2 regions of the Hydrogenophaga sp. UC242_53 genome follow, and region 1 is predicted to be linked to the other one. Evidence: riboswitches for the same ligand, from Rfam matches in the RefSeq annotation. Region 1 holds a riboswitch; the other holds the start of a gene.
What was found. Region 1 has a riboswitch for S-adenosylhomocysteine ahead of metH (methionine synthase). Riboswitches for the same ligand answer to the same signal wherever they lie in the genome.

Region 1 (3,206 bases):
GGCCAGCAGCACCAGGCGCTCGATCAGGTTGCCCAGTTCGCGGATGTTGCCCGGCCAGTCATGCGCTTCCAGCCGGGCCAGCGCGTCGGGCGCGAGGTTCACGTTGCGCTGGTGCGCCTGGTTGGCGCGGTTCACGAAGTGCAGGGCCAGCGCGCGCACGTCCTCGCCGCGCTCGCGCAGGCTGGGCAGGCGGATCGGGATCACGTTGAGGCGGTAGTACAGGTCCTGCCGGAAGCGCCCGGCCTGCACCTCGCGCGCGAGGTCGCGGTTGGTGGCGGCCACCAGGCGCACGTTCACCTTCAGCTCGCGCGTGCCGCCCAGGCGCACCAGCGTGCCTTCCTGCAGGGTTCGCAGCAGCTTGGACTGCATGGCCAGCGGCAGCTCGCCGATCTCGTCGAGGAAGATGGTGCCGCCGTGGGCCTGCTCGAACCAGCCCGCGCGCGCGGTGTTCGCGCCGGTGAAGGCGCCGCGCTCGTAACCGAACAGCTCGGACTCGAACAGCGTGTCGGGAATCGCCGAGCAGTTGACCTTGATGAAGGGCTGGTCGTGCCGGCCGCTGGCTAGGTGCACCGCGCGCGCGAACAGCTCCTTGCCGGTGCCCGACTCGCCCAGCAGCAGCACCGTGGCCTGCGACTGCGACACGCGCTCGAGCTCGCCCAGCGCCTGCAGCAGCGCGGGCGAGCGGCCGATCAGGCCGTAGCGGGCGCTGGCGCTGTCCAGCGCGCGGGCCAGGGCCGCGTTGCGCGCCAGCAGCTGACGCGTCTGCTCGGCCACCAGCTGTTCGAGCCGCAGCAGCTGCCCGGCCAGCGTGGCCAGGATGCGCAGCACCGCCAGATCGTCGTTGAGGTGGCGCTGGCGGCTGCGGATGCGGTGGCAGGCCAGCACGCCGATGGTGGCGCCGTTGACCTCGATCGGCAGCGCGATGAAGGCCACGGTCTGCGGCGGCAGGCGATCGCGCGGCACCGTGCGGAACAGGAACAGCGGTTCGGCGTCCACGTCCTGCACGATCGCGGGCAGGCCGGTGGCCAGCACGCGCCCGGTGATGCCCTCGCCCCAGCGGAACACGCCGCGCTGCACCTCCTCGGCCGTGAGGCCGTAGGCGTGGCGCACCGAGGCCGTGCGCTCTTCGCCCGGCGCGGCCTCGCCGGCCAGCACCATGCGGCCCCGGTTCAGGCCCAGCAATTCGCTCATCAGGTGCAGCATCTCGCGCAGCACGAAGGCCGGCGCCAGGCTGCGGCCCACCAGCTTCATCACTTCGCGCATGAGCAGCAGCTCCTGGGCGTGCCAGTCGGTTGCGGGGCTGTCGGGGTCGCTGGGGCTGGAAGGCATGGGCGCGGGGCAAGCAAACATCGCACCAATGGCGGGCGAAGCCCGCCCTGGCGAGCTAAAATCGCCGCTTCTCAAGGAGCGTTGCAGCGCCGGCGGGTTTTTCAGCCCTCACCGTGCGTCAGGCTTGAGTGGGCGCGAACAGGCCCAAACGGCGCTCACCGGTCTGTTTTTCGCAAACTGCCTTGGTGAGCCTCATGTCCTCCGAATCCGCTTCTCCGTCCCCGTCTTCCCCCGTGCCGCCGATGCTGCTCTCCGGCCTGGAGCCGCTGCGCATCGAGCCGGGCAGCCTGTTCGTCAACGTGGGCGAGCGCACCAACGTCACCGGCTCCAAGGCCTTCGCCCGCATGATCCTCGAGGGGCGCTTCGAAGACGCGCTGGCCGTGGCGCGCCAGCAGGTGGAGAACGGCGCCCAGATCATCGACGTCAACATGGACGAGGCCATGCTCGACAGCAAGGCCGCCATGGTGCGTTTCCTCAACCTGATCGCCGGCGAGCCCGACATCGCGCGCGTGCCGGTGATGGTGGACTCCTCCAAGTGGGAGGTGATCGAGGCTGGCCTGCGCTGCGTGCAGGGCAAGGGCGTCGTCAACTCCATCTCCATGAAGGAAGGCCTGGACGAGTTCAAGCGCCAGGCGCGCCTGGTCAAGCGCTACGGCGCGGCCGCCGTGGTCATGGCCTTCGACGAAAAAGGCCAGGCCGACACCTACGAACGCAAGGTCGAGATCTGCGAACGCGCCTACCGCGTGCTGGTCGATGAGGTGGGCTTCCCGCCCGAAGACATCATCTTCGACCCCAACATCTTCGCCATCGCCACCGGCATCGAGGAACACAACAACTACGCGGTGGACTTCATCAACGCCACGCGCTGGATCAAGCAGCACCTGCCGGGCGCCAAGGTCAGCGGCGGCGTGTCCAACGTGTCGTTCAGCTTCCGCGGCAACGACCCGGTGCGCGAGGCCATCCACACCGTGTTCCTGTACCACGCGATCCAGGCCGGCATGGACATGGGCATCGTCAACGCCGGCATGGTGGGCGTGTACGACGAGCTCGAGCCCGAGCTGCGCGAGCGCGTGGAAGACGTGGTGCTCAACCGCCGGCCCGATGCGGGCGAGCGCCTGGTGGAGGTGGCCGAGAGCGCCAAGGGCTCGGCCAAGGACGACAGCAAGAAGAACGAATGGCGCGCGCTGCCGATCCGCGAGCGGCTGAGCCACGCGCTGGTGCGCGGCATCAACGACTTCATCACCGAAGACACCGAAGAGATGTGGCGCGAGATCGAGGCCGGCGGCGGCCGCCCGCTCAACGTGATCGAAGGCCCGCTGATGGACGGCATGAACGTGGTCGGCGACCTGTTCGGCCAGGGCAAGATGTTCCTGCCGCAGGTGGTGAAGAGCGCGCGCGTGATGAAGCAGGCCGTGGCGCACCTGCTGCCCTACATCGAGGCCGAGAAACTGGCCCTGCAGGCGGCCGGCGGCGACGTGAAGCCCAAGGGCAAGATCGTGATCGCCACCGTCAAGGGCGACGTGCACGACATCGGCAAGAACATCGTCACCGTCGTGCTCCAGTGCAACAACTACGAGGTCGTGAACATGGGCGTGATGGTGCCCTGCCACGAGATCCTGGCCATCGCCAAGGCCGAGGGCGCCGACATCGTGGGCCTCTCGGGCCTGATCACGCCCAGCCTGGAAGAGATGCAGTACGTGGCCGGCGAGATGCAGAAGGACGAACACTTCCGCGGCCGGGGCATCCCGCTGCTGATCGGTGGCGCCACCACCAGCCGCGTGCACACCGCGGTGAAGATCGCGCCGCATTACGACGGCCCGGTGGTCTACGTGCCCGACGCCTCGCGCAGCGTGAGCGTGGCGCAGGGCCTGCTGTCC
Region 2 (3,206 bases), 460 kb from region 1:
GCTGGCGGCGAACACACCGGCCAGCGCGGTCGATTCGCCGCCGCCCTTGAGGCGCAACAGCAGCAGCGGCGTGAGCATGAAGTAGCCCACCAGCTCGAAGAAGGTGGAGCCGAAGATCGCGACCAGGCCGAGCCGGGCCTGGGCGGGTGGGTGCTCCGGCAGGGGGCCGGTGGGCGGCAGCGGGTGTTCGCTCATGCGCCCGCGGCCCGCGCGCCCAGCACCGCGTCGGCCACCTCGGTGAAGCCCGCGCCGCGCTCGCCCGCGGCCACGTAGCGCGGGTGTTGCGTGAGCGCGCCCCAGAAGCGCGCGACGTTGGCCACGCCCACGCTGTGCGGGAAATGGCCGAACATGCGCGCGTCGTTGGTCGAGTCGCCGACATAGACCCAGCGGTCGAGTTCGTCGTCGAGCGAGCGGCCCAGGCGCGATCGCACGATCCAGCGCGCACCGGCCAGCTTGTCGTGCTCGCCGATCCAGCCGTTGATGTGGATGGAGCTCACGGTGGCGTTGAGGCCCTCGCTTTTCATGAGTTGCACCACCGTGGCGATGTCGGCTTCGCTCAGGTGGGCGAACTCGCTGTGGTCGATCGCGATGTCGGTCTCGCGCCCCGGGCTGTCGGCGGCCAGGCGGGCCTGCGGCAGCTCGGCCAGCACGCGCCGCGCGGTGGCCTGCAGCTTCGCGAAATGGGCGGCGCGCGTGGCCGCGTCCTGCAGGTAGTCGCGCCTGAGTTCGCCCGAGTCGCCGCGCCACAGCGCCACGGCGCCGTTCTCGGCCACGATGGCGTCCACCGGCCAGGCCAGCGCGAAGGCCTCGCTCCAGCCGGCGGGCCGGCCCGTGATGGCGAACACCGGCAGGCCGGCGGTGCGCAGGCGGTGCAAGGCGTCCAGGGCATCGGGGGTGATCGCGCCCTCGGTCGTGAGGGTGTCGTCGATGTCGGTCAGCACGCCGTGGATGCGGGCGCGGTCCGTGGCGGGCCAGAGGGTGAGGGGATTCATGCGCATGGAAGGCGGGCAGTGTCGCACAGGGCCCCGGGCGCCGCAGGTGCCACCGGCGACGCGCGGCAGGGGGCAGATCGAGGCCGCTGCGGTAGAATCGCGCGATCCGAGGAGCGTTGCAGCGCCCCCACTGAACACTTCAGCAGCGGGGCGTGAGGCTCGGACCATCCATGCAACGACGCTCATCCACATCCCGTGCGATGAGTTCTTTTTGACTCAATGCCAGATGTGGTTTGTCCATCCTTTCCGGAGCGAACCATGAATGCACGTCTGAACAACCCGACCGCCGACAGCGCGATCGCCGACCTTTCCCTGGCCGAGTGGGGCCGCAAGGAAATCCGCATCGCGGAAACCGAAATGCCCGGCCTGATGGCCATCCGCGAGGAATTCGCCGCCGCCAAGCCGCTCAAGGGCGCGCGCATCACCGGCAGCATCCACATGACGATCCAGACCGCGGTGCTGGTCGAAACCCTGCAGGCCCTGGGCGCGAGCGTGCGCTGGGCTTCGTGCAACATCTTCTCCACGCAAGACCACGCCGCCGCCGCGCTGGTCGCGCAGGGCACGCCGGTGTTCGCGCACAAGGGCGAGACCCTGGCCGAGTACTGGGATTTCACCCACCGCATCTTTGAGTTCGGCGCCGCCGGCACGGAAGGCGAAGGCCCCAACATGATCCTGGACGACGGCGGCGACGCCACGCTACTGATGATCCTGGGCCAGAAGGCCGAGAAGGACCTTTCGGTCATCAGCAAGCCGACCAGCGAAGAAGAAACCTGCCTGTTCGCCGCCATCAAGGCCAAGCTCGCGCAGGACCCGACCTGGTACACCCGCAAGGCCAGCCAGATCATCGGCGTGACCGAAGAGACCACCACCGGCGTGCACCGCCTCAAGGAAATGAGCGTCAAGGGCACGCTGCCGTTCCGCGCCATCAACGTGAACGATTCGGTGACCAAGAGCAAGTTCGACAACCTGTACGGCTGCCGCGAATCGCTGGTCGACGGCATCAAGCGCGCCACCGACGTGATGATCGCCGGCAAGGTCGCCGTGGTCGCCGGCTACGGTGACGTGGGCAAGGGTTCGGCCCAGGCGCTGCGCGCGCTGTCGGCCCAGGTGTGGGTGACCGAGATCGACCCCATCAACGCCCTGCAGGCCGCGATGGAAGGCTACAAGGTCGTGACCATGGAGTACGCCGCCGACAAGGCCGACATCTTCGTGACCACCACCGGCAACAAATCCATCATCACGCACGACCACATGGCCGCGATGAAGGACCAGGCCATCGTCTGCAACATCGGCCACTTCGACAACGAGATCGACATCGCCTCGATCGAGAAGTACGAATGGGAAGAGATCAAGCCGCAGGTCGACCACGTCAAGTTCCCCGACGGCAAGAAGATCATCCTGCTGGCCAAGGGCCGCCTGGTGAACCTGGGCTGCGGCACCGGCCACCCCAGCTTCGTGATGTCGAGCTCGTTCGCGAACCAGACCATCGCCCAGATCGAGCTGTTCACGCAGCCGAAGAAGTACGAAGTGGGCCAGGTCTACGTGCTGCCCAAGCACCTGGACGAGAAGGTCGCGCGCCTGCACCTGAAGAAGGTCGGCGCCATGCTGACCGAGCTGACCGACGAGCAGGCCGCCTACATCGGCGTGAGCAAGGCCGGCCCGTACAAGCCGGACACCTACCGGTATTGATCGCGCCCATGCGGGCCGACCAGCTGCTCGTCGAGCGCGGCCTGGCCGCCACCCGTTCGCAGGCCCAGCGGCTCATCGCCGCGGGCGTGCAATGGCGTGCGCCGGGTGGCGACTGGACAGCGGTCACCAAGAACGGCGAGGAGCTGCGCGACGCGGCCGAGCTGCGCCTGCTGGACACGGCGGAGACGCGCTATGTGTCGCGCGGCGGCCTCAAGCTGGAAGGCGCGCTGCGCCACACCGGCCTGGACGTGAGCGGCCTGCGCTGCCTCGATGTGGGGCAGAGCAGCGGCGGTTTCACCGACTGCCTGTTGCAGCGGGGCGCGGCGCGGGTCATGGGGGTGGACGTGGGCCAGGGCCAGCTGCACCCGCAGCTCAAGGGCGATCCGCGCGTGATCTGCATTGAAAAATGCAACGCGCGCGATCTCTCGGCCCAGGCGCTGCAGGACGCGGGTGGCGCGCCGCCGTTCGATCTGATCGTGGGCGACCTGTCGTTCATCTCGCAGACCCTGGTGTGGCCGGCCCTGG

Region 2: another riboswitch for S-adenosylhomocysteine. It lies ahead of ahcY (adenosylhomocysteinase); the one in region 1 lies ahead of metH (methionine synthase).

Annotation. Positions count from the first base shown of each region.
Region 1 covers NZ_CP170552.1:4,920,094-4,923,299, forward strand. Annotated here, with positions in the region: gene ACFJI0_RS24725 (sigma-54 interaction domain-containing protein) at 1-1,329, opposite strand, end outside; S-adenosyl-L-homocysteine riboswitch at 1,397-1,493, shown strand; gene metH (methionine synthase) at 1,572-3,206, shown strand, end outside.
Region 2 covers NZ_CP170552.1:57,305-60,510, forward strand. Annotated here, with positions in the region: gene ACFJI0_RS00270 (MFS transporter) at 1-195, opposite strand, end outside; gene ACFJI0_RS00275 (HAD-IIB family hydrolase) at 192-992, opposite strand; S-adenosyl-L-homocysteine riboswitch at 1,095-1,183, shown strand; gene ahcY (adenosylhomocysteinase) at 1,251-2,681, shown strand; gene ACFJI0_RS00285 (TlyA family RNA methyltransferase) at 2,690-3,206, shown strand, end outside.